Regions from separate parts of the Streptomyces sp. NPDC048436 genome, predicted to be linked through region 1. Evidence: riboswitches for the same ligand, from Rfam matches in the RefSeq annotation. Region 1 holds a riboswitch; each other region holds the start of a gene.

Evidence for each region. Region 1 has a riboswitch for cobalamin ahead of ACGFX9_RS05670 (CbtB-domain containing protein). Riboswitches for the same ligand answer to the same signal wherever they lie in the genome.
Region 2: it holds a riboswitch for cobalamin, as region 1 does, so the genes downstream of both, metE (5-methyltetrahydropteroyltriglutamate--homocysteine S-methyltransferase) here and ACGFX9_RS05670 (CbtB-domain containing protein) in region 1, are expected to answer to the same signal.
Region 3: it holds a riboswitch for cobalamin, as region 1 does, so the genes downstream of both, ACGFX9_RS00335 (cobalamin biosynthesis protein) here and ACGFX9_RS05670 (CbtB-domain containing protein) in region 1, are expected to answer to the same signal.
Region 4: it holds a riboswitch for cobalamin, as region 1 does, so the genes downstream of both, ACGFX9_RS02390 (ABC transporter substrate-binding protein) here and ACGFX9_RS05670 (CbtB-domain containing protein) in region 1, are expected to answer to the same signal.

Annotation. Positions count from the first base shown of each region.
Region 1 is NZ_JBICXP010000001.1:1,251,962-1,259,218, forward strand. It holds gene ACGFX9_RS05660 (glycoside hydrolase family 6 protein) at 1-242, opposite strand, end outside; gene ACGFX9_RS05665 (ANTAR domain-containing protein) at 404-1,159, shown strand; cobalamin riboswitch at 1,506-1,627, shown strand; gene ACGFX9_RS05670 (CbtB-domain containing protein) at 1,660-1,887, shown strand; gene ACGFX9_RS05675 (CbtA family protein) at 1,908-2,735, shown strand; gene ACGFX9_RS05680 (class F sortase) at 2,716-3,396, opposite strand; gene ACGFX9_RS05685 (hypothetical protein) at 3,412-3,951, opposite strand; gene ACGFX9_RS05690 (HAD-IIA family hydrolase) at 4,063-4,842, opposite strand; gene ACGFX9_RS05695 (hypothetical protein) at 5,070-6,038, opposite strand; gene ACGFX9_RS05700 (ROK family protein) at 6,500-7,257, opposite strand, start outside.
Region 2 is NZ_JBICXP010000002.1:757,473-764,729, reverse strand. It holds gene ACGFX9_RS09895 (MFS transporter) at 1-368, opposite strand, end outside; gene ACGFX9_RS09890 (MFS transporter) at 380-1,906, opposite strand; cobalamin riboswitch at 2,013-2,259, shown strand; gene metE (5-methyltetrahydropteroyltriglutamate--homocysteine S-methyltransferase) at 2,397-4,742, shown strand; gene ACGFX9_RS09880 (VOC family protein) at 4,801-5,214, opposite strand; gene ACGFX9_RS09875 (ABC transporter substrate-binding protein) at 5,480-7,090, shown strand; gene ACGFX9_RS09870 (ABC transporter permease) at 7,132-7,257, shown strand, end outside.
Region 3 is NZ_JBICXP010000001.1:56,584-63,840, forward strand. It holds gene ACGFX9_RS00305 (neutral zinc metallopeptidase) at 1-116, shown strand, start outside; gene ACGFX9_RS00310 (hypothetical protein) at 136-1,605, opposite strand; gene ACGFX9_RS00315 (alpha/beta hydrolase) at 1,694-2,830, opposite strand; gene ACGFX9_RS00320 (class II aldolase/adducin family protein) at 2,925-3,638, opposite strand; gene ACGFX9_RS00325 (anion permease) at 3,972-5,237, shown strand; gene ACGFX9_RS00330 (hypothetical protein) at 5,250-5,486, shown strand; cobalamin riboswitch at 5,652-5,794, shown strand; gene ACGFX9_RS00335 (cobalamin biosynthesis protein) at 5,903-6,844, shown strand; gene ACGFX9_RS00340 (cobyric acid synthase) at 6,841-7,257, shown strand, end outside.
Region 4 is NZ_JBICXP010000001.1:505,615-512,871, forward strand. It holds gene ACGFX9_RS02370 (MBL fold metallo-hydrolase) at 1-320, shown strand, start outside; gene ACGFX9_RS02375 (GNAT family N-acetyltransferase) at 588-1,355, opposite strand; gene ACGFX9_RS02380 (ABC transporter ATP-binding protein) at 1,511-2,296, opposite strand; gene ACGFX9_RS02385 (FecCD family ABC transporter permease) at 2,293-3,324, opposite strand; gene ACGFX9_RS02390 (ABC transporter substrate-binding protein) at 3,321-4,337, opposite strand; cobalamin riboswitch at 4,430-4,617, opposite strand; gene ACGFX9_RS02395 (VOC family protein) at 4,659-5,123, opposite strand; gene ACGFX9_RS02400 (helix-turn-helix domain-containing protein) at 5,129-5,989, opposite strand; gene ACGFX9_RS02405 (haloacid dehalogenase-like hydrolase) at 6,178-7,257, shown strand, end outside.

The sequences.
Region 1 (7,257 bases):
TCGTCCTTCTTGCCGTCCTTCTCGTACGAGGTGACCTGCTTGGCCGCGTTGCCCTCCGGGTTGACCCAGTAGGGGTCGGAGCCCTTCGGCTGCTGCTTGATCGGCTTCCCCGACGCTTCCTCCGAGCCCCCGTCATCGGAGGAGCACCCCGACAGCAGCAGCGCAGCCCCCGCAAACGCCGCCGCAGCCTTCACCCCCCTGGCCGCGATCCGATGACCGCGGCCGGTGCCTTTGTGGTACATCCACTCCCCCTTGGGCGCACTGTCCGATTCTCAATCCTGACATACGCACTCCCTGCCCACGAGGGCCGCCCGTCCGCTGCGAAGACCTGTAGGAGACCTGTTACAGCGCGGCGGCTGCGGGTAGACGCAGGGCGCGGGGTAAGGCCACCAGGGGAGAGATCATGCAGGATCGCACCTCCGAATTAAGGCTGGCCGAAGTCCTCGTGGAGGCCTCGGACACGCTTTCCGAAGATTTCGACCCCGAGCGCTACCTCAGGCGCGTCGCGGGCCACTGCGTGGAACTCCTGGAGGCCACGGCGGCGGGGGTGATGGTCAACGGCCACAGCAAGCTCTCCCCCGCGGCGAGCGGCCATCCCCGGCATCTGGCACTCGACCTGCTTGAGATCCAGCGGGAGGGCGGCCCCTGTGTGGAGAGCCTCGGTACGGGGCGGCCCGTGCCGCCCGTCCGGATCACCGCCGCCGAAACCGCCGCACGCTGGCCGGAGTTCACGGCGCGGGCCCGCGAGCACGGCATCGGCGCGACCTACGCGGTGCCGCTGCGGCAGCGCGATTCCATGCTGGGCGCGCTCAACGTCTTCGTACCCGAGGCGGCCCTGAACAGCCTGCCGGAGGGAGACTTGCGGATGGCGCAGACGATCGCCGACGCCACCGCGGTGGGGCTGCACAACCACCGCACCCTCAGGGAGTCCCGGACCCTGGCCACGCAGCTCCAGGGAGCTCTGACCAGCCGTATCCGCATCGAACAGGCCAAGGGCATGCTCGCCGAACGCTGGCACACCGACCTGGACGAGGCGTTCGACGTCCTACGGCGGTACGCGCGCAAGGAACGGCTGGTCATGGAGCTGGTCGCCACCGAAGTGGTCGAGGGCTCACTCGACGACGCGGCGCTGCGCGGCAGTTGGTCCGGGCCTGAGTAGCGGCCTCGCCGAGGACCGGCGCCACCTGCGGTGATCACGCAGAGGGAGCAGGTCACGACTTGGCGTCAATCGCCCTCTAGGCTCAGGCGCTCATCCGTTCTACAGTCGTCTCAACGGCCCAAGCCCCCGGCCTGATCGTCCATTTCGTATGCCGGAATGGCCCTGTGAACCTCCCGCGCCGGCGCCGGGTTACTCCCGCAGCCCGTGCGCGCGCGGTCGAGGACCAGCCCGGTCGACGGCTCCGGGGGGAGCGGGCCGCCGACCGGGCCGGGTTGCCCGCACCCCTGAGTGACACACGCCCTGTTGACAGTGTCCATCGCCAACTGGGACTCTCCGGGACGACAAGTCCATACATCGAGGCGACGGTTGACAGGAACCCGGTGCGATTCCGGGGCGGTCCCGCCACTGTGACCGCGTGCCGCAAGGCGCGCGGAAGTCAGGAACTGAGCTGTCGTCCTCCTGCGATGGGGCGTGGAAACCCCAGAAGGAGGCCCATCGGTATGTCAGTCCTCTCCGGGCACACCGCAGCACACACCGACAGCGTGGCGGCCCAGGCCGCCGCGACCCAGACCCGCGACTGGCTCATCGCGTCGGCCGCGGCCATTCTCGCGTTGATCGCGCTCTACGCGGTCTTCATCGACAACGGTTCGCTCATCTCGGCGACCGGCAGCTATCTGCACGAGTTCGCTCACGACGGCAGGCACCTCTTCGGTGCCCCGTGCCACTGACCGGGGACGGACCGAGCACCATGCCTTCCCCCTCGTCCTCACCTGTACTGCCCCTGCTCGGCCGGGGACTCGCGGCGGGAGGAGCGGCGGGCCTCGCGGCCGGTCTCTTCTCCCTGCTGCTCGCCGAGCCGCTGATGGACCGGGCGATCCGCGTCGAGGAGAAGCGTTCGGCCGCCGAGGAGCACGCGCACGGCGCCGCTCAGTCCGTGCAGCACCACGAGGAGCTCTTCACGCGCTCGACCCAGCACGCGGGCCTGGTCGTCGCCGCGGTCGTCGCGGGTCTGGCCCTCGGCATCCTCTTCGCCGTGGCGTACGCCCTGGTGCACCGCCGCGACCCGCGCTCGGCTCCGTGGCCGCGCGCCCTGACCTTCGCGGGAGCGGCCTTCCTCGCCGTCTCTCTGCTGCCCGGTCTGCGCTACCCGGCGAACCCGCCGGGCGTCGGCGACTCGGGCACGGTCGGCGACCGCCAGGCGATGTGGCTGGCGTCCGTCGCGATCGGCGTCCTCGGCATGTTCCTGGTCTGGCAGGTGTACGTACGCCTGGCACCCAGACCTCTGCCGGTGCGGCAGATCGCGGCGGCCCTCACGACGGTCGCCGTCCTCGCCGTGCTCTTCCTGCTGCCGGACAACCCGGACCCGGTGCCCGTCGACGCGACGCTCCTGTGGGACTTCCGCGTCCTGTCGGTCGCCTCGCAGGTCCTGCTCTGGGCCGTGTTCGCCGCGGTCTTCGGGGGCCTTGGCCTGCGGGCCGTCCGGGAAGGGGCCGCCGCCGGGGGCAGGGCCGTGGGCGCGAGCGCGGCGGGAGTGCCCTCGCGCCTCGGCGCCGCCCCTACGGCTCCACCCCAGTGAGGTAGGCGGACACCACCACGTTCGCCGAGTACGTCCGGGTCTCCCGGTCGAAGGTGCCGCCACAGGTGATCAGGCGGAGTTCGGCGCGGCCCTCCTCGTGGGGGCCGTACGCCTTCTGGGCGTCGAAGCGGTCGCGGCTGAGCACCTGGACGTCGTCCACGGTGAACACCGCGACCGAGCCGTCGTCCCGGGTGACGCGGACCTTCTCGCCGGGGCGCACCGCGCTGAGGTCGTAGAAGACCGCGGGGCGCGTCTCGGTGTCGACGTGGCCCACGAACAGCGACGTACCCGCCGCACCGGGGCGCGTCCCGCCGCCGTACCAGCCGACGGTGCCCGCCTGCGTGTAGGGCGGCGGATCGATGGCGCCGTCCCCGTCGAGGCCGCGGGCGACCACGGGCGCCCGCACCTTCACCGAGGGAACATCGACACGCTGCGGCTTCGCGGCGCTCAACGGCTTGTGCGCGTCCGGGAGTTCGACGGCGAACGGACGGCCCACCGCCGCGACGTCACCGGTCGTGGGCGCCGAGACACCACCGCCCACGTCAGTGATCTCGCTGCCCCACAGCCAGAGCCCGACGAGCACCAGCGCCCAGGCGATCCCGGTGAGGAATCGCCCGTGCCCTGTCTCCTTCTCCTGGCCCGGCTTCTGCTGGCCCGACATGTCGGTCGCCGCCCGTCACTCGGAGCGGCGCCGGCGGACGCTGCGCAGGGCGACGGCCACGGCCGCCACCCCGGCGAGCACCAGGCCGATCACCGCGTGCCGGGTGCCGGGCCCCGCCTCCTGGGTCTGCGTCGCCAGCCGCGCGGTGCCGCCGCCGCCCGCGTGGACCGGGGATACGGGGGCGGAGTGCTGCTGGACGACCTGCAAGGAGCCGACGCCCTGGTGGGGGTGGCCGTCACAGATGACGGTGATGTCGTACGTCCCCGCGATGTCGTTCTTGACCATGGCGGAGCCGTTCAGCGTGTACTTTTCGCCGTCCCGGCCGGTGAGCTTCGCTTCACCGTTGAACGCCCCGGACCCCGCGGACCCGGTCGTCCCGTCACAGCCTGAGACGCTCACCTCCACCTGGGCCCCGGGCGCGGCACTGGACGGGGTGACCGTGGCGTGCACTTTGCCCTGGTCATGGGCGTGGGCGGGCGTCGCCGCGGTGACGGGCAGCGCGGCCAGTACGGCGACCGCGGCTATCCCACGCAGGGTGAGTGGTTCTCTACGCATCGTGAACCTCCTCATACGAGGTTCACGCGCGCAGGGGTCCTTCGCATCTTGGTACGGGGTGAACGGGTGGGCGAGCGGGCCGAAAACGGGGCCTTTGCCCAGGTCAGACGGTCAGACCCGGTCGACGAGATCGGCGATGGAGTCCACGATGTTGGACGGCCGGAAGGGGTGCTGGTCGATGTCGGCACGAGTCGTGAGCCCCGTGAGCACCAGGAAGGTCTCCATCCCCGCTTCAAGACCGGCGAGGACATCCGTGTCCATGCGGTCACCGATCATCGCGCTCGTCTCGGAGTGCGCGCCGATGGCGTTCAGGCCGGTCCGCATCATCAGTGGATTCGGCTTCCCCGCGAAGTAGGGGTTCCGGCCTGTCGCCTTGGTGATCAGGGCCGCGACGGAGCCGGTTGCGGGCAGCGGCCCCTCGTTGGAGGGCCCGGTCTCGTCCGGGTTGGTGCAGATGAAGCGGGCCCCGCCGTTGATCAGACGTACGGCCTTGGTCATGGCCTCGAAGGAGTACGTGCGGGTCTCGCCGAGCACGACGTAATCCGGGTCGTGGTCCGTCAGGACGTACCCGATGTCGTGCAGGGCCGTGGTGAGCCCCGCCTCACCGATGACGTACGCGGTGCCGCCGGGCCGCTGGTCGTCCAGGAACTTCGCGGTGGCGAGCGCCGAGGTCCAGATGTTCTCGACCGGCACCTGGAGGCCCATGCGGTTGAGGCGGGCCTGGAGGTCACGCGCGGTGTAGATGGAGTTGTTCGTCAGGACCAGGAAGGGCTTGCCGGACTCCCTGAGCTTCTTGATGAACGCGTCGGCGCCGGGGATCGGGACACCCTCGTGAATGAGCACGCCGTCCATGTCGGTGAGCCACGATTCGATGGGCTTGCGCTCTGCCATGCGGTGCACTCCTGCGGTCAGCGGTCTGCAAGTCAACTGAAGGGGCGCCGGGACGACTGTGTGCCGACGCCCCACAGCCTAATCAGGATGCGGTGATCTTGACCCGGCCGGTGTACGCCCGCTGTCACCGTGGGCGGCGCGGAGTTCGCCCTTGTCGACCTTGTACGCGGCGTCGGTGCGGTCTTCCCATGTCTTCGGGGCTGGGGATCCTGCCCGCCGCCAGGGGCTCAGCGTCCTCGGCCGGCGCGCAGCCGCCGGGTGGCCACGACGAGGCCCCACCCTCCGGCGAAGAGAGCGGCGGCGACGGCTCCGGCTCCGAGCAGGGCGCGGGGGCCGGTCGCGGCGAGTTCATCGGCGTACGAGAAGCCGCCGGCGTCGGTGCGTTCGTGCCGCCCGCTGTCGCCGCGGCCGTATCCGTGCCCGCCCGGGTCGCTGCCGCCGTCCCGGCCCGCGTCCCGCGCGCCTCCGTCGTCGCGCTCGTCCCCGCTTGCGTCCCCGCTTCCGTCTTCGCTTCCTTCGACGTCGATGCCGAACGGGTAGTCGTCGGACTCGCCCACCCAGTCGCCGTCGTCGTCACGGCGCTGGACGACGGCGGCGGAGATGACGGCGTGCTCGGACCGGGCCGCGGAGGTGAAGGAGAGGCGGACCTTGGCGGTGAGGGTGTGCCCCGCCTTGACCCTGAACCCGGGGAACCCGTCGTCGAAGACACCGACGTTCTCGTCCCGGTCGGTCCGCTCGAAGCCCACCGGACGCCACCGTTCGCCGTCGTGGAAGTCCAGCTGAATCTGCCGGGGCAGCAGCTCGCGCTCCCGGTCGACGATGACGACTACGGGGTGGATGTCACCGCAGGTGCCACGGGTGGTGTTGGTCAACTTGAGGGACCATGTGCGGTAGCCGCCGCCGGCTTCGTAGGCGGCGGGCCCGCCCTTGATCCGGGTCCGGATGGGGAAACCGCCGCTGTCGGGGGCGGCGCAGGTGGGCTGCTGGGCCACGGGTTCGGCGGAGGCTTCAGCGGGGCTTGCGGCCTGTGCGCGCGTGAGTTGCGTGAGCTGCCGGGGTGGGGCGGCGGCCATAACGGCTACGTCCGTCGCGTCTGTCGCATCCGCCGCGCCCGTCGCGTCCGCCGTGTCCGCCGCGTCCGCCGTGTCTGTCGCGTCTGTCGCGCCGCAGGAGGCCGAGCCCAACGGCTCCCCCACCGCACACATCTGAGGGCCCATCGCAAACGCTGGACCCACTCCGCTCACGGTGGACGCGAGGGCGGCGGCGACGGCGGTGACGCCGGAGGCGAGAGAGCGGCGGAGTCGCATAAGGGGCCTTTGCTGAGCGCGGAGGGGCGGGAGCGGGGAGCGGGGGCCGTACGGAGCGGAGGCGGGGCGGGGGCGGGGCGGGGCAGCGGTATGCCACTTGCCGTGGGCGGCGACCATGCCACGCCCGCCCATGCCTACCGGCCCCGCCACGGCCCGGTACCGCCGACTGGACCGCGCAAGTCCGCCCTATCAGCCGACTTTCCGTTAATTGCGATTGCCGGAGGGGCGAGCGCGTAGGTGCCGACCGCGGAACACTCGACCGCCCCCGACTCCCGCCCCCGCTGCCGCCCTCGCTGCCGGACACCACCACCGACTCCTGCCACCAGGAGCTCCACCGCCTCCAGCTACCGCTACCCGGACACCCACCCACCCGGAAACGCCACATCCACATCCGCCCGGCCGAAGAGCGGGGCAAGGACCAGTTGGGCCGCGCCCTCCGCGACCCCCCTCTCGCCCCCGGAGGCGATGGTGACCGGGACCTCCCTGCCTCCGCCGCCCCGCCGCGCGCGTTCTGCGACCACGGTGCCCACTCCCCGTACAAAACGCTCCTGGTCCGCCAGGACCACCCGGCCGCCGAGCAGTACGAGATCGATGTCCAGCAGGCTGACCAGGTTCCCCGCCCCCGCCCCCAGCACCCGCGCCGCCTCGTCGAGATCGCCCCGGGCCACCGCCGCCAGGCACAGCGCCTCGATGCAGCCGCGGTCGCCGCAACCGCACACCGGGCCGTCCAGCCGGATCACCTGGTGGCCGAACTCGCCCGCCCCCGTCCGCGCCCCGCGGTACAAGCCTCCCCCCAGGACAAGACCCGCCCCGAGCCCCGTACCGAGGTGCAGATACGCGAAGGAGTCCGCCACCCCGCCCAGCGCGAGGCCGAGCGCTGCCGCGTTCGTGTCCTTGTCCACGACGACCGGCAGCCCGAGGCGCCCGGCGAACGCGTCCCGCAGCGGGAAGCCGTCCCACGCGGGGTAACCGGTCACGCGATGCAGGACCCCGGCGGCGTGATCGAGCGGCCCGGGCAGCGCGACCCCGACCCCGAGCAGCCCGGGAGCAGCGGCCCCGTCACCTCCGCCGTCACCGCCGAGCGAGTCGCCCAGCTCCCGCACCACCC
Region 2 (7,257 bases), on a different contig from region 1:
AACGCCCGCGCCGCGATGAGCATCCCCGCGTCCTGCGCGAGGCCGCACAGGGCCGACGCCACCGAGAACCACACGATGCCGATGATCAGCGTCCGCCGGCGGCCGATGCGGTCACCGAGCGCACCGCCGAGCAGCAGCAGCGCGGAGAGCGTGAGCATGTAGGCGTTGACGACCCACTGCAAAGACGCGATCGACGTGTCCAGTTCGCGGCCGAGCGTCGGCAGGGCGATGTTGACCACCGTGCCATCGAGCATCGCCATGCCCGACGCGAGGACCGCGCAGGCAAGGACCCAGCGGCCCCGCGCGGACGCCAGCGCGACACCGCCGTCGGCGCTGTCCTTCGCGGACGCCTCCGAGGTGGACGTCATCCCTCACCGCCTCACATGTGCACCGCGCCGCCGTCCGCGTCCGAGTGGACCGGCGCGCCGCGTCGGTAGAGCACGACCGTAACGAGGAGACCGACCGCGAAGAAGACCGCCGACCACCAGTACGCCGTCGAGTAACTCTCCATGGCTGACTGCGCCTTCACCGCCGGCGACGGCTGCCTGCCCACGAGATAGTCGGCCGCGGCGCTGGTCGCAAGGGAGTTGAGCAGGGCGGTGCCGATCGAACCACCCACCTGCTGGCTGGTGTTGACCATCGCCGACGCCACTCCCGCGTCGTGCGAGGCGACACCCGCCGTCGCCATGCTCATCGCGGGTGCGAAGACCAGACCCAGACCGAGGCCGGCCACGAGCAGCGGCGGCAGCACATGTGCCGCGTACCCGCTGTGCACGTCGAGGGCGGTGAGCCAGGCCATCGCGGCCGCCGCGAGGCCCATGCCGAGCGGCACGATCGGCTTCGCGCCGAACCGCGGCACGAGCCAGTTGGTCGTGACGACCGAGATGACCACCATCACGCCGACCATCGGCAGGAACGCGAGACCGGTCTTCACGGGCGTGTAGCCGAGGATCTGCTGGAGGTAGTAGGTCAGGAACAGGAAGACACCGAACATGCCCGCGCCGGAGATGAACATCGCGAGGAACGACGCCGCGCGGTCCCGGTCGAGCACCACCCGCAGCGGCAGCAGCGGATGCGAGGCCCGCGTCTGCCACCAGGCGAACGCCGCCAGCAGGACGGCGCCGACCACCAGGAAACCCCAGGTGTCGACATCGCTCCAGGCATGCGTCTCGGCGTTCGAGAAGCCGTAGACGATGCAGAACAGGCCCGCGGAGACCAGCACCGTTCCGGGGACGTCCAGCTTCGGCCGGTCCGCAGGCCTGCCGCCGTGCAGCAGCCGGGCGCCGCCCAGCATGGCGAGGACCGCGAAGATCAGGTTCACGTACAGGCACCAGCGCCAGTCCAGGTACTCGGTCAGTACGCCGCCCAGGAGCAGGCCGACCGCGCCGCCCGCGCCCGCGATGGCGCCGTAGATGCCGAACGCCTTGGCGCGTTCTTTGGGGTCCGTGAACGTCGTGGTGAGCAGGGACAGCGCGGCGGGCGCCAGGAGCGCCCCGAACACGCCCTGCAGCGCGCGGGCCAGCACCAGCATGGTGAAGCTCGTCGCCGCACCGCCGAGCGCCGAGGCCAGCGCGAATCCGCCGAGTCCGGCGAGGAAGACGACCTTGCGGCCCACCAGGTCGGCGATCCGGCCGCCGAGGAGCAGCAGGCTGCCGAAGGCGAGTGCGTACGCCGTGACGATCCACTGGCGGTTGCCGTCGCTGAACCCGAGGTCCTGCTGGGCCGATGGCAGCGCGATGTTCACGATCGTCGCGTCGAGGACCACCATGAGCTGGGCGATCCCGACGACGCCGAGGATCAGCCAGCGGTGCTCGTGCCGCCCGCCGCTCTGTGGTGGGGCGGCGGAGGCCGTGGGGCCGGTGGCCTGCACGGCTTCGAAGGGCTCCGGCGCGGGTGAGCGGTCCATCGGTGGCCTCCAGACACCCCCGGTCGCACAAGGCCCCCGTCACACCGTAGGCGCGCCTCCCCGAGCCCGCGACCGGGGCCCGGTGGGGCCCCGTACCCGCTACGGCTAGGCTGACCCCGCAGCTGGTTCGCCCCGTCCGCCAGGCGGGATGCGTCGCAAGAGGGAACCCGGTGGGAATCCGGGACTGCCCCGCAGCGGTGAGTGGGAACGAACGCCGTCACCCGCACTGGATCCGGTCCCCGGGTCCGGGAAGCGACGGCCAGTAGATGCCTGACGCGCACGCCTTCACATGAGGCGTACGCGGCCTGGCCCGCCCACGAGTCCGAAGACCTGCCACCTGCCCGCACGCCACCACGGCGCGCGGTAACTCGGTGACCTCGAGGGCGGGTCGGCGGACCAGGCAGGGTGCTCGGCATCCGTGTCTGTGCTGTCCCTTCGCGTCCTCGTGCGGCATCGAGTCCGACCGCTCGACTCGCGAAGGAGAGTTGACGTGACTGACCCCACGCCCACCGCACGGCCCGTCGCCACAACCACCGCACGGCCTCTCGCCACGGTCCACGGCTACCCCCGGCAGGGCCCCGACCGGCAGTTGAAGAAGGCCATCGAGGGCTACTGGTCCGGCCGCACCACCGCCGGCGCCCTGCACGAGACCGCGGCCCGCCTGCGCCGCGACACCTGGCGTCTGCTCGCCGACGCCGGGATCGGCGAAGTGCCCACCGGTGACTTCTCGCTCTACGACCACGTCCTAGACGCGTCCGTGATGCTCGGTGCGATCCCCGACCGGCACCGCGAAGCCGTCGAAACCGACCCGCTCGACGGGTACTTCGCCATGGCGCGCGGCACGCAGGAGGCGGCGCCGCTCGAAATGACGAAGTGGTTCGACACCAACTACCACTATCTGGTCCCCGAGTTGGGCCCGGACACCGTGTTCCGCGCCGACTCGGGCAAGCAGGTGCGGGAGTTCACCGAGGCGCGCGCCCTGGGTCTGACGGCCCGGCCCGTCCTCGTCGGCCCCGTCACGTTCCTGCTCCTGGCCAAGCCCGCCGCGGGCGTCGACCCCGGCTTCGAACCGCTGACGCTGCTCGACCGGCTGCTTCCGGTGTACGCCGAGGTCCTCGCCGATCTGCGCGCGGCGGGCGCCGACTGGGTCCAGCTCGACGAACCCGCCCTGGTGCAGGACCAGCCCGCGTCCGTGCTGAGCGCCACCGGCCGCGCCTACCGCGACCTCGGCGCACTCACCGACCGGCCCAAGCTGCTCGTCGCCTCCTACTTCGACCGGCTCGGCGCGGCCCTGCCCGTCCTCGCCCAAGCACCCGTGGAGGGCCTGGCCCTGGACTTCACGGGCCCGGCCGCCGCCCACCTCGACGCGCTGGCCGCGGCGGGCGGACTGCCCGGCAAGCGCCTCGTCGCGGGTGTCGTCGACGGACGCAACGTATGGATCAACGACCTGGAGCGGTCCCTGTCGACGCTCGCCACCCTGCTCGGCCTCGCCGACCGCGTGGACGTGGCGCCCTCCTGCTCCCTGCTGCACGTCCCGCTGGACGCCGCCGCCGAGCGCGACCTCGATCCGCAGGTGGCCCGCTGGCTCGCCTTCGCCCGGCAGAAGACCGACGAAGTCGTCACGCTGACCAGGGGCCTTGGCGGCGGAGCCGACGCGATCGCGCCCCAACTTGCAGCGAACAAGGCGGCGTTGGCGTCTCGCGCCGGATCCGCCCTCACCCACGACCCGGCCGTACGCGCCCGCTGCGCCGCCGTCACCGCCGAGGACACCCGCCGACCCCAGGCCTACGAGCAGCGCGCGGCGGCCCAGCACACCCGCCTGGGCCTTCCGCCGCTGCCCACGACCACCATCGGCTCCTTCCCGCAGACCACCGAACTGCGCACCGCGCGCGCCGACTTGCGGGCGGGGCGGATCGACGCGGCGGCCTACGAGGAGCGGATCGCCGCGGAGATCCGCGAAGTCGTGGCGTTCCAGGAGAAGGCGGGCCTCGACGTCCTGGTCCACGGGGAGCCCGAACGCAACGACATGGTGCAGTACTTCGCCGAGCAACTCACCGGCTATCTGGCCACCCGGCACGGCTGGGTCCAGTCGTACGGCACCCGCTATGTGCGGCCGCCGGTCCTGGCGGGCGACATCTCGCGGCCGAAGCCGATGACGGTGCGCTGGACCTCGTATGCCCGCTCGCTCACGGACCGTCCCGTCAAGGGCATGCTGACCGGGCCCGTGACCATGCTGGCCTGGTCGTTCGTACGGGACGACCAGCCGCTCGGCGAGACGGCACGGCAGGTCGCGCTCGCCCTGCGGGACGAGGTCGGCGACCTGGAGGCCGCCGACACCGCCGTCATCCAGGTCGACGAACCCGCCCTGCGCGAGACGCTGCCCCTGCGGGGCGAGGACCGGCCCGCGTATCTGGCGTGGGCCACGGAGGCCTTCCGGATCGCGACCTCGGGGGTCCGCGCCGACACGCAGATCCACACGCACATGTGCTACGCGGAGTTCGGTGAGATCCTCGCCGCCATCGAGGATCTCGACGCCGATGTGATCAGCCTGGAGGCCGCGCGGTCGCGGATGCAGATCGCCGACGAGCTGGCCGAGGCGCGCTATCCGCGTGAGGTCGGCCCCGGGGTGTACGACATCCATGCCCCGCGTGTACCGGCCGAGCGTGAGCTGACCGACCTGATCGACCGCGCCCTGAAGGCCGTGCCGAGCGGGCGGCTGTGGATCAACCCGGACTGCGGTCTGAAGACGCGGGGCTGGGACGAGGTCCGTCCCGCCCTGGAGCGGATGACGGCCGCCGCGCGCAGGGTGCGGGGCAACCTTCCCGCCGAGGGGTAGCGGAATCGGCCCCGCCGGAAGCGTGATGCGCGCTTCGCGCTTCCGGCGGGGGCTTCGTTCAGCCCTGCTGCTGGACGATGTTGACCATCCAGGGGATGCCGAAGCGGTCCGTGCACATGCCGAACACGTCGCCCCACATCTGCTTCTCCAGGGGCACGGAGACCGAGCCGTCGGCGGACAGCTTCTCCCAGTAGCCGCGCAGCTCGGCGTCGTCGTCGCCGCTCAGGCTCACCGAGAAGTTGTTGCCCGGGGTGTGCTCCGTGCCCGGCGGGTTGTCGGCGCCCATCAGGGTGAAGCCGCTCGGGGTCTCCAGCATGGCGTGCATGATCTTGTCGGCGTCCGGAGTGCCCTGGTGGCCGGCTTCACCGTAGGTGTTGAGGTTCAGCGTGCCGCCGAGAACCTCCTTGTAGAACTCCATCGCCTGCCGGGCGTCGCCGTCGAAGCTGACGTAGGGGTTGAGGCGCGAGGCCATGAAAACCTCCCAAAATGGGGTAATGCTCAGGTGCGCGCACAGTAGCGCGAGGCACTGACAACGGCCTGCCGAGGCGTCCTTTGCATGCGGGCGTCCCTTGCGTGCCCCTTGCACGCGCTTTGTCGCGCCCGGTTATTCAATCTTCATCAAATCCGGTCCGGCATGCGGACGGACCTCTTGTGTGCGGACTGTATGCGAAATACGTTCTGCCGTATTCCTTGATCGTCCACGATCAGCCCGGAACCACTGGCGGAGGTACTTCCCCGTGCGCCGAAAAGCGGTTGCCCTCGCGGCAGTTGCCCTGGTGATGTCCACGACCGCGGCCTGCGGCTCCTTGCAGTCATCGGCCACCGAGGTCGGCGGTGAGCGCATGACCGACGACCGTCCCGTCCGGGACGGCGGCACCCTCACCGTCGCCCTCAACGCCGACCCGGACAAGCTCGATCCGACCCTCGCGCAGACGCTCGTGGGCCGCACCGTCTTCGCCGGGATGTGCGAGAAGCTCTACGACATCGACGAGCACGGGACCGTGATCCCGCAGCTCGCCACCGCCCTGCCCAAGACGTCGAAGGACGGCCGCACCGTCACCATCGGCCTGCGCAAGGGCCTGACATTCAGCGACGGCACGAAGCTGGACGCGGCGGCCGTCGTCACCTCGCTGCACCGGCACCGTGACCTCCCCGGGTCGGCGCGCGCCACCGAACTCGCCCCGCTCACCAAGGCGGAGGCGACCGGGACGTACACGGTGAAGCTCACGCTCAAGCAGGCCTACGTCCCGCTCACGGCCGTCCTCGCGGACCGCTCCGGGATGGTGATGTCACCCACCGCGCTCAAGAAGTACGGCAAGAACTTCACCAACCACCCCTCCTGCGTGGGCCCGTTCAAGTACGTCGAACGCGTCGGCGGCGACCGCATCGTGCTCGCCAAGGACCCCCACTACTACGCGGCCGATCAGGTCCACCTCGACAAGGTGATCTACAAGCCGATCCCCGACGGCAACGTCCGGCTCGCCAACCTGCGCTCCGGCGACATCCAGGTCGGCGACCAGATGACACCCGTCGACGTCCGCAGCGCCCTGACCGAGCCCGGCCTCCAGCTCTTCAACTCGCCCTCGCTGGGCTACCAGGGCATCGGCCTCAACGTAGGAAACGTGAAGGGGCTCGGGGAGAAGCCGGGGCGCGTCGACACGCCTCTCGCGCGCGAACCGCGGGTCCGTGAGGCGTTCGAGCTCGCCATCGACCGCGATCTGATCAACAAGGTCGTCTTCCAGGGCATGTACGAGCCCGCCTGCGGCCCCGTATCTCCCGAGTCCGCCATCGCGCCGGGCGTCAAGGCGTCCGCCTGCCCCAAGCGGGACGTCGCCAAGGCCAGGCGGCTCCTCAAGGAGGCCAGGGTGAAGACCCCGGTCCGCATCGAGCTGAAGGTGTCCACCACGCCCGAATCCAGCCGTCTCGGGCAGGTCGTGCAGGCCATGACCAAGGAAGCCGGGTTCGCCGTCACGCTGCGGCCCACCGAGTACGCCACGATGCTCGAAGAGACCGACTCCGGGCAGTACGACGCCTTCACCAGCGGCTGGTCGGGACGGCTCGACCCGGACGGCAACATCGCCAGCTTCCTGCAGACGCGCGGCGCGATGAACGCCTACGGACTCTCGGACCCGGACATCGACCGGCTCGTCGAACGCGGCCGAGCCGAGGCCGACCCGGACGAACGCGCCAAGATATACGGCGAGTTGACCGAGCGCGCCAACGAGCGACGCGGCCTCATCTACCTCTACCGGCAGAAGAACTACATCGTCACCGGCAAGGACGTCGCGGGCGTCCGCGTCTACGGAGACGGCCTGGTCCGCGTCTCGACTGCGGGGTACGCCCGATGAGCCTGAGCCCCTCGCGCGTGCGCTCCCCGCGCCTGAGCCCCATGACGTCCTATCTGCTCACCCGGATCCGGCAGTCCCTCATCACGCTCGTCCTGGTCAGCATCGTCGTCTTCGCCGGTATCCGCGCGCTGCCCGGCGACCCGGCGCTCGCGCTGGCAGGCGAGGAA
Region 3 (7,257 bases), 1.2 Mb from region 1:
TCCAGGGCCGGGTCACCCCCGAGTCCTGGACGCACGGCTCGGCCGAACAGCGCCAGCAGTGGTTCTACCAGGGCTACCGCACCGGCGACATGGGGCAGTGCGACACCTTCCGGTGAGCGCCTCTCCCCCAGTGACTCAGACGCCGCCGGTGTGCACCTGGAACGCCGCCCGGCGCACGGCCTTGGCGAGCGCCGGGTCGGGGTGAGCGGCGGCGAGGGCGACCAGGACCTGCACGGTGCGGGGGTGGCCGATGCGCCGGACCTCGTCCAGGAGGGCGGGCACCGTGGGCTGCACCGCGGACTCCAGGTGCCGTACGAGGAGATGGATCTCCCCGTGGTCGGCGACGGCCGCGGCGGTGTCGACCCACAGCCACGTCGACTCGTCCCGCGTCAGGACCCGGTGGACGTCCTCGGGGTCGGCGCCCTCCTGCTCGGCGAGCCAGATCAGGGCGTAGGGCCGCAGCGGGGTCTCGTCCACGACGGCCCGCACCTCCGCCTCGGCCGGGGCGCCGACCACCCGCAGGGCTTCGAAGGCGAGGCCGCGCAGCAGGGCGTCCTCGCCGCGGGCGGCGTCCAGGAGCTCGGTGACGGCGCTGCCGACGGGGCGGGCGGCGAGCCAGGCACGGTATTCGGAGCGGGCCGCGTTCGGGCGCAGCCGTGCGCAGCCCCGGAGCATGTCATCGGCGGACTGCTCGATGTTGCCCGCCGGGCTCTGCGCGGCCACGCAGATCTGCTCCAGCTTGACCCAGACCGCCCAACTGCCGAGCGGCGTCAGGGTGGCCTGCCCGTCTGCGTACGTCAGCGCGCCGACGACGGCGAGGGCACGCAGCGCCCAGTCGAGGAGGGTCGCAAGGGACGGGGTGTCCGCGGGGTCGACCGGCTCGGGCTGCGGGCCGTAGGGGATCTCGCAGCGCTCCGTACGCAGTTCCGTGACGCGCTGGTCGAGGAGGTCGAGGAGCTGGGGCACAGGGACGGGACCCGCCGAGAGCTGCAGCAGGGTGAGGAGCTGCGGCATGGCCTCGACGGTCTCGGCCACCAGGGCGGGCGCCAGTTCGCACGATGCCGCGTGCGAGAGCGACCAGGCGTCGAAGAGGGCGACCCAGCCGCGGAGCACGGCCGCGTCGTCACGGTCCCAGGCGCGCAGCCGCCAGCCGGGGCGCGCGCTGTCGCCGTGCACCTCGATGAGGCCGGCGAGCCGTGCGGTGTCCCAGTCGGCGCGGACCTGATCCGGGGTCAGCGCGAGGTCCGCCGCGGCCCGTTCGGCGGTGGCGTCGGAGAGGGTGCCACGGGCGCCCCGGGTATCGGATGCTCCCGCGCCGCTCGGCGCCGTGCGGCTGGGCCCTCCCGTACGCAGGGAGGCATCGGCCCAGCGGGCGACCCGTACGGCGTCGGCGAGGCCTTTGCGTGCCATCCGCGCCAGCTCGCCCGGGGCGGGTGTGCCCTCGGGTGGCCGGGGCGCGGGCCGGCGCGAGCGCTGCTGTGTCACTGCGCCGGGGGCGGTCAGGGGTCGCGCTGTGCCGCGATCGGCCCCCGTTCGCCTCTCGGCCCTCGGGGACTGGGCGCGGACGAGTCGGAGCCTTGAGTCGCGCGGGATACGGGACGTCACGGGAGCAGTCTTCCTGTTGACGGTCCGAAAACCCAAACGGAATGCCTTCGTGACGCTCCGGAGCGCTGCCCGGGGGAGCTTTCGCGCGCTACATCAGGGGCGTGAGGAAGCGCCGCAGCGCCTCTTCATAGCCTGCCGGGTCGGCGTTCCACATGGCGCCGTGGGGCGCATCCGGAACGGTGTGCAGAGTGACCAGTTCCGGGCGCCGTTCGGCCAGTTGACGGGAGAGGGACCAGGGGGCGATGACGTCATCGGGGCCGTGGACGACCAGTGTGGGGACCTTGAGCACCTCGGGGTCGGCGGCCTCCAGGATGCGGTCGCCGCGCAGGCCGGTGCGGCCCTGGGCGGCGCGCACCGCGAGCGGCAGGAGCGGGCGTGGGGTGCGCCGGGCCGCGGCGAGCGCGCGCAGGGTGGTCTCCCAGTTGAGCACCGGGGAGTCCAGGACGAGTCCGCTGATGCGGTCGCGCAGGGCCGAGTACGCGGCGGCGTGCAGGGCCATGGCGGCGCCGGTGGACCAGCCGTGCAGGATCACGTTCTCGGCGCCGTTGCGCACGGCGTAGCGGATGGCCGCGTCCAGGTCGCGCCACTCGGTCTCGCCGAGGTGACCGAGGCCGTCGGGCGAGCGGGGCGCGCCGAGGTCGCCGCGGTAGGCGAGGTCGAGCACCGGGAACTGCTGGCGGTGCAGGAAGTCCATGACGACCATCGGGTGCTCACGGGTCGTGCCGAGGCCGTGCACGGTGATCACCCAGGTGTCGCGGACGCCGGGCACGAACCAGGCGGGCAGACCGCCCAGTTCGCCGGGGATGTCGACGTCCGCGTGGTCGATGCCCAGGGCGGCGTGCGGGTCGCCGATGTGGACCTGCGGGGTGAGCCAGACCTTCGCGCCGGGTTCAAGGGAGCCGTGCGTGACGCGCTCGAGGCGGCGTACGACGGTGTCCGCCTCGTGCGGCGCGGAGTCCAGGACGGGACCGATCACGGCGTGGCTGCCGTTGCCGCTCAGGCCGTACGTGCCGGGGCGGAGGCTCGCCAGGGCGCGGGTCAGGGTGATCTGGCCCGCGGCCGTGGCGTGGACCGTGAGGCGTGGCTCGGTCGGCAGCGGCCGGCCGGCCGGGGCCTTCAGGGCCGCGTTGCTGGCGAACCGGCCCGCGGCGACGGCGGCTGCGCCGCCCAGGAGGGCGGAGGTGACGGCGGTGACGGCGGTTGCTGTCGCTTTGGCTGGGCGCACCCGCCCAGTGTCCGGCCCTGGCAGGGGTACGGCCAGTGGGCGGTGCCCGCGGAGTGAAGTCCTCCCGGGGTCCTGAGGGGGCGCGGGGCCCGCCTCACCGCTGGCCGTAACCCCGCAGTCGGTCCTCCGCTTCCCTCAGCTGACCTGGGGACAGGAGGGTCGGGGTGTGGCCCGGGACCGCGCTGGCCGTCAGCCAGAGGCGGGACATCCACTCCAGCTGCGCGGTGCGGTCGTACGCCTGGTCGAGGGTGGTGCCGTAGGTGATGGTGCCGTGGTTCTGCAGCAGGCAGCCGGTGCGCTCCCTCAGGGCCCGGAGCATGTTCTCGGCCAACTCGTCCGATCCGTACGGCGCGTACCGGGCGACCCGGGCCGGACCGCCGAGGACGCCCGTCATGTAGTGGATGGGCGGGAGCTCAGGGACGAGGGTGGAGACGGCGGTGGCGTGCACCGCGTGGGTGTGGACCACGGCTTCGGCGTCGGTGGTGCGGTAGATCGCGAGATGCATGGGCAGTTCGCTGGTCGGGGTGAGGGTGCCGAAGAGCTGATTGCCGTCCGTGTCGACGCCGACCGCGTCCTTGGGCCTCAGCCGGTCGTACGGGACGCCGCTCGGGGTGACCAGGATCGTGTCGCCGACCTTCACCGAGACGTTGCCCGACGTGCCGACCACCAGGCCGTCCGTCACCGTCCTGCGGGCCGCCGCCACCAGCTCGCCCCACGCCTGCTCGATCCCGTCCTGCTGGATCGCGTCCCGCTCGGACCCGTCCTGCTCGATCCCGTCCTGCCGACCGCCACCCAGCTGCTCCGTCATGACGCGATCCTGTCACCCGCGGGCTGCGGCGCGGTGGTGCGGAGCTCATGCGTCGACAGCAGGTGATCAGGATCTCCTCAACGGATCGCCGCGTCGTCCGAACGGGGCTGCCCGTGGCTGGGGCAGGAGTCCCGGGCAGCCCCACAGAGCCTCTGGAAGCCCAGATTCCGGGGTTCGTGGCACCACTGCCGGCGATCTTCTCCAGAACCCCGGCACAACCGGAGTGGCGATGCCCCGGAACGGGTCACCGCACGGCCCGGCCCAGTTCACTTTCCGTTCACTCGGATTGCCTACGTTCCACTTGCCACTGACGTCCAACAGAAGCCTGGGTAAATGGAACACATCACGCTTCTCCTCGGGATCGTGATCGTTACCGCTCTCGTGTTCGACTTCACGAACGGTTTCCACGACACAGCCAACGCGATGGCCACCACCATCTCGACTGGCGCTCTCAAGCCCAAGACGGCGGTGGCCATGTCCGCCGTGCTGAACCTCGTCGGAGCCTTCCTCTCCGTCGAAGTCGCCAAAACGATCTCCGGCGGCATCGTCAACGAGGACGGACTGAAGACAGAGGTGATCTTCGCGGCCCTGGTCGGCGCGATTCTCTGGAATCTGCTGACCTGGTTGGTGGGCTTGCCCTCCAGTTCCTCCCACGCACTCTTCGGCGGCCTGATCGGCGCCGCGGTCATGTCGATGGGCTGGTCCTCGATCAACGGTGGCACGGTCGTCACCAAGATCCTGATCCCCGCTCTCGCCGCGCCCCTCGTCGCCGGTATCGCCGCGACGCTGGCCACGCGCCTGACGTACCGCATCGGCCGCAACACCGACGGCAGGGCGACCGCCAAGGGCTACCGCACCGGTCAGATCGCCTCCGCGGGCCTCGTCTCGCTGGCGCACGGCACGAACGACGCGCAGAAGACCATGGGCATCATCACGCTCGCCCTGATCACCGGCGGCGTCCTGAACCCCGGCGCCAACCCCCCGATGTGGGTCATCGTCTCGGCCGGCATCGCCATCGCGCTCGGCACCTACCTCGGTGGCTGGCGCATCATCCGCACCATGGGCAAGGGCCTCACGGACCTCGCGCCGCAGCAGGGCTTCGCCGCCCAGACCAGCGCCGCGACCGCGATCCTCGCCTCCTCGCACATCGGCTTCTCGCTCTCCACCACCCAGGTCTGCTCGGGCGCCGTGATGGGCGCGGGCCTCGGCCGCAAGGGCGGTGTGGTCCGCTGGTCCACCGCGACCCGCATGTTCGTCGCGTGGGGCCTCACCCTGCCGGCCGCCGGTCTGGTCGGCGCGGGCGCGGAGTTCCTCACCAAGCAGGGCCCCTGGGGCGTCGCGGCGACGGCCGCGCTCCTGGTGGGCGGCTCGGCCGTCATCTGGTCGCTGTCCCGCCGCAACTCCGTCGACCACACGAACGTCACGGACGACGAGGACGACGCCCTTGAGGCCGAGCCCGCCGGTGTCGTGACCACCGCGATCGCCGCCGTCACGCCGCCGCCCACCGGCCCGGTGCCGTCGAGCGACGTCGACCTCGTCAAGGCCACCATCCCGGCCCCGACCGGCTCTGTGGCGGATTCCGCCCGCGCCACGGTGTAAGGACAGATCACCATGAACATCGACTGGGCAGCTCTCAGCTCCGTCTTCGGAGTCAGCCTCGGCGTGACGGTGGCCCTGGTGGGCCTGTTCACCCTCGGCATCGTCGCCCTCTCCAAGCGCGACGCGGCGACGTCCGCCGCCACCGCTTCCGCGGGCAGCGCCCCGGCGGCGGCGCGCACGGGTGCGTACGCGTGCTTCGCGCTCTGCGCGGCGGCCGTGGCGTACGGGATCTATCTGATCGTCGCCTGACGACAGCTTTCGGGTCCACGTTTCGGGTGGGGTGCGGGACGCTTCGGCGGCCCGCACCCCGCTTTCGCGTGCGGGCCCTGTGTCAGGCGCGACGAGGGGCCCGGCGATGAGCCCGGCTGTGGGCCTCAGCACACTCTCCCGTCGCAGGTCAACGGCGAGTTGACGGGCCTTCGCGGGCCGTGGTGGACTGCCGGAGCCAATACGGCAGCAAGAGAGGAAGCCGGTGCGAATCCGGCGCGGTCCCGCCACTGTCATCGAGGAGCTGACTCCTCGGAAGCCAGGAACTCTCGCCGCCGATCACGTCGAACCAGGGCGCGGACACCCTGAGTGAGGACATATCGCCATGCGCGGCCGCCCGTTGCCGGACCAGTTCCCGAGCGTGAGCTCTCCTCACGGCACAGCGACCGGCTGAACCCATGTGTGCCGATCGCGACTTCGCGTACGGCGCCGCCGCCGGCCTCCTCGGTGATCTCTTCCTGGGCGATCCTCGCCGCGGGCATCCGGTCGCCGCGTTCGGCCGCGCCGCGAGTGCCGTCGAACGTGTGCTGTGGCGGGACCACCGCGGGTGGGGCGCCCTGCACACCGTGGTGTGCGCCGGGGGCGCTGCGGGCGCCGCCGTCCTGGCCTCTTCTCTTGTACGTGACTCGCGCGCCGCATCGCTCGCGCTGACCGCCGCCGCGACCTGGGCCGTGGTCGGCGGGACCTCGCTGGGGCGTGAGGCGCGGGCCATCGGCGGTGCGCTCGCCGCCGGGGACGTCGAGGTGGCGCGGGAGCGGCTGCCGCATCTGTGCGGGCGCGATCCGCAGGCCCTTGACGCCGATGGCATCGCGCGGGCCGTGGTCGAGTCCGTCGCCGAGAACACCTCCGATGCCGTGGTCGGCGCCCTGGTGTGGGGGGCTCTGGGGGGAGTTCCCGGTCTCGCGGGGTTCCGGGCCGTCAACACGCTGGACGCGATGGTCGGGCACAAGTCCGTGAAGTACCGGCGCTACGGGTGGGCTTCCGCGCGGCTCGACGACGTCATGGGATGGCCGGGGGCCCGGCTCACCGCCGTACTCGCGGCTGCCGCCGGTGACTCGCCGCGCGGCGCCCTGCGCGCCTGGCGGGGTGACGCGGCGAAGCATCCGAGCCCCAACGCCGGGCCCGTCGAGGCCGCCTTCGCGGGGGCGTTGGGCGTGCGGCTCGGGGGGAGCCTCTCCTACGCGGGGCGCATCGAGCACCGGCCCGTCCTGAACGCGGAAGGACGCGGCGTCGAAGTCGCGGACATCGAGCGTGCCGTGCGGTTGTCGCGGCGGGTCGGGGTGCTGGCCCTCGGGGTCGCCGCGGCCGTGAGCACCATGCGGAAAGGCAGGGCCTCATGAGTGGTGGACTGCTCGTCGCCGGAACCACCTCCGACGCGGGAAAGAGCGTCGTCACCGCCGGCATCTGCCGGTGGCTGGCCCGCAAGGGGGTCTCCGTCGCGCCCTTCAAGGCGCAGAACATGTCCCTCAACTCCTTCGTCACGCGTGAGGGCGCCGAGATCGGGCGCGCCCAGGCCATGCAGGCGCAGGCGGCCCGCGTCGAGCCGAGCCCGCTGATGAACCCCGTGCTGCTCAAGCCGGGCAGCGACCGCAGCAGCCAGGTCGTCCTCATGGGCAAGCCCGTGGGCGAGATGAGCGCCCGCGGCTACCACGGAGGGCGGCAGGAAGCGCTGCTCTCCACCGTCGTGGGATGCCTGGAGGAACTTCGGGGCAGCTATGACGCCGTGATCTGCGAAGGCGCGGGCAGTCCCGCC
Region 4 (7,257 bases), 750 kb from region 1:
TACTGACCGGGGACGGCCTGCCCACGGTCTACGTCAGCGGCGACAACGCCTCGCTCACCGCGGTCAAGGACATAGCCGACCGCTTCGGCCCGGTGGACACCGCAATCCTCTTCGCCGGGGCGCCCCGCTTCCCCTTCCTCTTCGACGGCGAACTGCTGGTCCTCGACAGCGTCCAGGCCGCCGAAGCCACCCGGATCCTCGACGCACGCCGGGTCGTCCCCGTCCACTTCGACAGCTGGGCGCACTTCACCGAGGGGCGCGACGATCTCGTATCGGCGTTCACCGATGCGGGCTTGGCCGATCGTCTCGAACTGGCCTGAGAAGCCCCGACTCGCCCGCGTTCCGGTCACTGACCGCCGGTGAAGGCGAGGCCCAACTGCGGGCTGCTGTCGGCCTGTTGGACGACGAGGACGGGAAACTCCGGCGATGGGCCTAGGCACCCCCGCCCTCTCCTGTACCGAGAGGGCGGGGCGTTTCGCGTCCCGGTCCGGCAGTACCGGTGCAGGCACCGGACCGAGGGCGCGCGTCCGGAGGCATCCTCGTCCGCGAGAGTGGTCACCACCGCCCGTACCCCGTACATCCGCGACTCAGTGGCCGATGGCGTACTCGGTGAACTGGCCGCAGATGTTGAAGCCCAACCGGCAGTAGACCGGCTCGCCTTCTGGTGAGGCCTGTAGGACCGCCGTCCCGTAGCCCTCGTCTCGCGCGGCCCGGAGCGTCGTGAGCGTCATGGCGCTCCCGTAGCCTCGTCGGCGGTGCGTCGCGAGGGTGGAGATGTTGTAGATGCCTGCCACGCCCGCGTGGAGGAAGACCTCCGCCGTGCAGACCGGGCGGCCCGCCGCATAGCCGACCAGGTAGCGGGCCGGGCAGGTGGCGTCGAGGGCCTGTTCCGCGGTCTCGGTGAAGAAGCGGAGGACCGTGGGGGACGGCGGATCCCAGTTCTCGGCCAGTACGGCGGCGTAGTCGGCGAGCTGCTCGCGGCTTGTCACCCTGCGGATGTCCAGGCCGTTGGCCCGTCGTGGCCCCGGCAGCGTGCCGCTCAGGTCCTTCCACATTGCCGCCTCGGTCTCCGCGGCCTTGATCCCGGCGGCCTCCAGGAGTGTGCCCAGGTTCGCCGGCGTCGAGGCCGGACCCACCCACCAGGAGAAGGGGCGGCCGGTGGCGGTCAGCCTCTGGACGGTCTCGGAGACGCGCCGCGGCGCGGATTCCTCGGTGAAGCGGGCCGCCGCGACGATGTTGAACGTGTCGTCGTCCAGGCCGCTGTCGGCCACCAGGAGGTCATCCGCCTCGATGATCGCCGCGTCCGCCAGCTGCCGGTGGAGGTGGCAGGCGTGCTCGGCGAGGTTCAGTTCGATCCTCGCCCGCAGGTCGGCTTCATCGTTGCCCGTGATCGGCTGCTGTGAGGCATTCATGGGGTTCTATTGCAGCAGTCCGGGTCCGCGCCGTCATCTGGTTTTGGGGATTGCGGTTCGGAGCCTGTGTTCTCAGTTCTGGGTGGGCCAGTTGTGGCCTATCCGCGCAGGAAGCGGATCGACGGGTGGGGCTCCGTCGGGTGTTGCGTCACCAGTGCTCGTACCCCGTACACCTTCGCTATCAGTTCCTCCGTGATCACCTCCGTCGGCGTGCCCGACGCGTACGCCGTTCCCTCGCTCAGTACCAGCACGTGGTCGCAGAACATCGCCGCCAGGTTGAGGTCGTGCAGGGCTATGACGCTGGTCAGGGGGAGGTCCGCCACCAAGGCGAGGAGGTCCAGTTGGTGTTGGATGTCCAGGTGGTTGGTGGGTTCGTCGAGGAGTAGTTCTCGGGGGGTCTGGGCCAATGCCCTTGCTATTTGGACCCGTTGGCGTTCGCCGCCCGACAGGGTGTGCCAGGACTGGGCTGCGCGGTCAGTCAGGCCTGTGCGGGTCAGTGCCTCCCCTACCGCCTCTTCGTCCTCCGTCGTCGGCGGCGACCACGCCCTGCGGTGCGGGATGCGGCCCAGGCGTACGACCTCCTCCACCGTCAGCTCCACCTGCGTCGTGGCGTCCTGGTCCACCACCGCCACCCTTCGTGCCACCCTGCGGCGGCCCGCGTCCCGCAGTGGGTCGCCGTCCAGCGTGACCACTCCCGACGTCGGGGCCAGGACGCCCGCCAAGATGCGCAGGAGGGTCGACTTGCCCGAGCCGTTGGGGCCCAGGAGGCCGACCATCGCTCCCGGGGGCGGGGCCAGGCTCACCCCGTCGACTATCAGGCGGCCGGCGGCTGTTCTGCTCACCCGGTCGGCTCGTAGGCCCGGGGCGGCGTACGGCGGGGTCATGTCGTCTTCCGGGTGCGGTAGAGGACCAGGACGAACGCCGGGACCCCGATGAGGGACGTGACGACCCCCACCGGGACCTCCTGCGGGTCGAGGACCGTACGGGCCAGCGTGTCCACCCACACCAGGAACACCGCGCCCGCCAGCGCCGTCACCGGGAGCAGGCGCGCGTGCCCGGAGCCGACCAGGGCGCGGGCCGCGTGCGGCAGGACCAGGCCCACGAAGCCGATGGCTCCCGCGCTGCTGACCAGCGCCGCCGTCAGGAGGGCCGTGACGGAGAGCAGGAGCAGCCGGGTGCGGGCCACGTGGACGCCCAGCGTCGCCGCCGCGTCCTGGCCGAACGCGAACGCGTCCAGGGTGCGGGCCTGCGTCAGGCAGATCGTGAGGGCCCCGACAAGGACCGCCGCGCACAGCCATACGTCCGTCCAGCCCACCCCGCTCAGCGAACCGAGCAGCCAGAACAGGACCCCCCGCGTCGTCTCCGCGTCGCCCGCCGTGAGGATCACGAACGAGGTGAGCGCGGAGAACAGCTGCATCGCCGCCACCCCTGACAGCACCACCCTGTCCGCGCTCCCGCCCAGCGTGTGGCTGAGCAGCAGCACGAGCGCGAAGGAGCAGACGGCCCCCGCGAACGCCCCCGCCGACACCGACACCGCTCCCCCGCCGACCCCCAGGACCACGATCGCGACCGCCCCCGTGGACGCTCCCGAGGAGACGCCGAGTACGAAGGGGTCCGCGAGCGGGTTGCGCAGGAGGGATTGGAGGACGGTTCCGCAGACCGCGAGGCCCGCGCCGCAGACCGCCGCGAGGAGCGTGCGCGGCATCCGCAGGTTCCAGACGATGCCATCCCTGATCGGCGTCAACTCCGCCTCGCCCCAGCCGAGATGGGCCGCCACCGCCGACCAGACGTCCGGTACGGAGATGTCCGCGGGGCCGATGGTGACAGCCACCGCCACGGAGAGGGCCAGGGCGGCCAGGGCCACCGTCCAGAGCAGGGCGGAACGTATGCCGCCCGGGGCGGCTCCCCTCACTTGGCGAAACCGAACTCGCGCAACGCGTCCGCGACTTGCTCCACACCGTCAACCGTACGGATCGTCGGGTTCATCGCCTGGCCGCTCAGCAGCACGTACCGCTTCTTCTTCACCGCGGTCAGGTTCTTCGTGACCGGGTTGGACTCCAGGAACTCGATCTTCTTCTTCGCGCTCTCGGCCGTCTGCGACTTGCGGGTGAGGTCGCCGATGACCAGGACGTCCGGGTCGCGGTCCGCCACCGTCTCCCAGTTGATCTGGGGCCACTCCTCGCGGGTGTCGTCGAAGACGTTCTTCGCGCCCAGTTCGCGGGTGATGATGCCGGGGGCCCCGCAGCAGCCCGCTATGTAGGGGGCGTCGGAGTTGGCGAACCAGTAGAGGAGCGTCGCGTCGGAGGCGTGGATGTCCTTCGTCGCCTTCGCCACCCGGCCCTTCAGCTCGGACACCAGCCGTTCGCCCCGCTCCCGCACGCCGAACGCCCGTGCCAGGTCGCGCACTTCGCCGTACACCGTGTCCATCGTCAGCGTCTTGACCCGGCTGCCGTCGCCGTCACCGCTGTTGTCCTTGCCCGCGCAGTCGGAGGGCGAGACATAGGCGGGTACGCCGAGTTCGGCGAACTTGGCGCGATCGGCGACGCCGCCCTTGCTGACCGTGGCCAGGAAGGAGGCGGTGACGAAGTCCGGCTCCTGGGCGAGGACCTTCTCGAAGGAGGGGTATCGGTCGGCGAGGCGCTCGACCTTGGCGTTGTCCTTCCTCAGGCTCCCCAGCACCGGGTCGGTCCAGGTGCCGGTGCCCGCCATGCGGTCGGCGAGGCCCAGGGAGAGCAGGATCTCGGTGGAGCCCTGGTCCAGGGAGACGGCCCGCTTGGGCGGCGCCTTGATCTCCGCCTTCTTGCCGCAGGAAGTGAGGGTCAGCGGATAGCCGTCCACCTTCTTGCTTGCCGTGGAGGTGGCCGACGAGCCGCCGCCGCAGGAGGTCAGGGTGAGGGCCGCAGCCGCGGCGAGGAGAACGGACATGCGTGCACGACGGGCTGTGGAGGACACACGATCCCTTGAGTCTCACGGCTCATACGCGGAGCCTGGCCTGCTTCGTCACCTCCGCCGCTCGGTGCGCGGGCGAAGGTGCCAGCAGGTCTTCGGACTCGGGGATCGACCGGGCGGGACGCCTTCCCAGGCGTCCGTGGACGCCCAGTGGCCGTGGCCCCGCCCGTTCTCCCTCACCGCTGCGCGTCAGTTCCGGATTCGCACCGGATTCCCTGGCCCAGGTGTGGGTTTGACTGGCTTGCGCAAGTTATCACGCGACCCTCGAACACCCTGCCGGGCGGCCTACGCCTACTGCTACGCCCCCCGCTCCGGACGCGGCGCACCGCGATACGTGCCGAACGACCACTTGTTGCCCTCGGGGTCGGCGATCCCGAACTCCCGGCTGCCGTACGGCTGGTCCTCGATCTCGCGGATGATCTTGACCCCGGCGGTGGTGAGCCGCTGGTAGAGGTCGTCCACGTGGTCGGTGACGACGTACGCCCCGAAGGTGCCCGGCTTCAGGCACCACTCCTGGGACTTCTCGTCGTACGAGCCGAGCATGATGGCACCACCCTCGGGCCAGTCCAGCTCCGCGTGGGCCACGCGGTCGCCGTCCTCGTAGACGGCGGTGCGCAGGAAGCCGACCGTGCCGACGAGGAAGTCGATCAGGGCGTGGGCGTCGTTGGCCTGGAGGGACGGCCAGACGTCGGGAGCGCGGTTCGTGCCGGACGGCTGAGGCTGCTGGTTCTCGGTCGCGTTCATGTTCTCGGTTGTGTTCATGGCTCCTACTCTTCGCCCCCGCCATGGCTCCCGGCTTGGATATTCCGGCACTCTTCGGCCATCCAGCCGCTGGGGCTGACCCCCGTGTACTGCCGGAAGTCCCGCACCAGGTGGGAGTGGTCGCAGTAGCCGCAGTCGGCGGCGATCCGGGCCAGGTCGGGGGCGGCGCCCGCTGCGACAGGTCGTACGACGGCGTTCCGCGCGCGCTGGAAGCGCATCAGACGGCCGGCCTGCTTGGGGCTCAGGCCCGTCTCGGCGCGGAAGAGCGTGGTCAGGCGGCGCTCGCTGAGCGCCACGTGCCGGGAGAGCCCGCGCAGGGTTCCCACGCCCCGGTGCCGGGCCAGCCAGGCCCAGGCCTCGGCGACCTCGGGGCGCACCGCCCCGCTGGAGTCGGCCGCGCGCTGCCTCAAGTAGGCGGACAGGGAGGCGAACCGCTCCTCCCAGGTCTCCTGCTCGCACAGCAGCTCCCGTACGTCGGTGGCGCGGCGCCCCATCACATCGGCACCGGGTGTCACCAGGTCGCGGGCCAGTTCCGCCGCGGGTACGCCGAACAGGGCGCGGGCGGCGAGCGGGTGCACGGCGAGCTGGATGCCCGCCTCGTGCTCGGGCCTGACGACGTACGCCGGGGACTGGTGCAGGCCGCCGAGGACGATGTCCGTGCGGGACGCGCCCGCGCCGCCCGCCTGCTCGGGGGTGGACCCGGTGACGACGGGACCGTCCAGCGAGAAGATCAGCGTCAGGTACGGGGACGGCAGGCCGCGGTGCAGTCCTGGCCGCTCCCCCGTAGTGCGGTAGCCGACCGCGGACGCCACCATGCCGTCGAGCCGCGGGGAGGCCCGCACGAACTCCCGGGAGACGCTCTCCATGCCTTCCAGTATGCGGCGGGCACACCTTGCCGCGCTGCCCTGGCCGCGCTGCCTGACGTGCTTACCCACCCCCTGGCGTCCCATGCCCCCCGCGTCCGGTGACGTCGATCATGGGAATCCGCGGCCCGACCTCGTACGATGACCCGCCGCTCCGGACGGGGCGCAGACCGCTCTCAGGGGGCAGAACCATGGCAGTAAAGGCAAAGGGCAAGCTCGCCGTCCTCGGCACGGCGGGCGCGCTCACCGCGGCCGTACTCGCGGGGACGGCCCTGTGGCCGAGCACGGACGCCACGGCGGCGGACGCCTCCGCGAAAACCGCGAAAACCGCCGCGAAGACCGCCACCGAGCTGCCGCACTGGCCCAAGCCGGTCGCGACGAAGCTGGGCAAGGTCATCGCGAAGAACGGTCACAAGGGCGCGTACGCCGTCTTCGACGCGGACAACACGACGTACCGCAACGACCTGGAGGAATCCCTCCTCCCCTTCCTGGAGATGAAGGGGGTGCTGACCCGCAAGTCGATGGACCCGTCGCTGAAGATCATCCCCTTCAAGGACACCGCGAAGCACAAGGAGAGCCTCTACAGCTACTACAACCGGCTCTGCGAGGTCGACGACCAGGTCTGTTATCCGTGGGCCGCGCAGATCTTCTCCGGCTTCACGCTCAAGGAGCTCAAGAAGTACGTCGACGAACTCCTCGCCTACGACAAGCCGATCCCGGCCGAGTACTACGAGGACGGGAAGCTGACCAAGACCGAGGTCAAGGCTCCCGAGTTCTTCACCGGCATGCAGGAGCTCTACAAGTCGCTGCGCGCGCACGGCATCGAGGTGTACGTCGTCAGCGCGGCCAGCGAGGACCTCGTACGCATGGTCCTCTCCGACCCCAAGTACGGCTACAACGTGAAGCCCGAGAACGTCATCGGCGTCGGCCTGCAGCTCAAGGACCGCAAGACCGGTGAGGTCACCAGCTCCCGCAAGGAGATCGCGGAGGGCCGCTTCGACGAGAAGAAGCTCGCCAAGCACGAACTGACGCCGAACCTGTGGGCGCCGCTGACGTGGTACCAGGGCAAGCCCGCGGCCATCAACACGTACATCGACGAGTGGAAGAAGCCCGTCCTGGTGGCGGGCGACACCCCGAAGAGCGATGGCCCGATGCTGTTCCACTCGGCAGACGTGTCGCACGGCGGGGTGCGGGTCTGGGTCAACCGCAAGGACTCGTACATGAAGGAGCTGGACGGGATGAAGCGCGAGAACGCCGACCGGCAGCGGGAG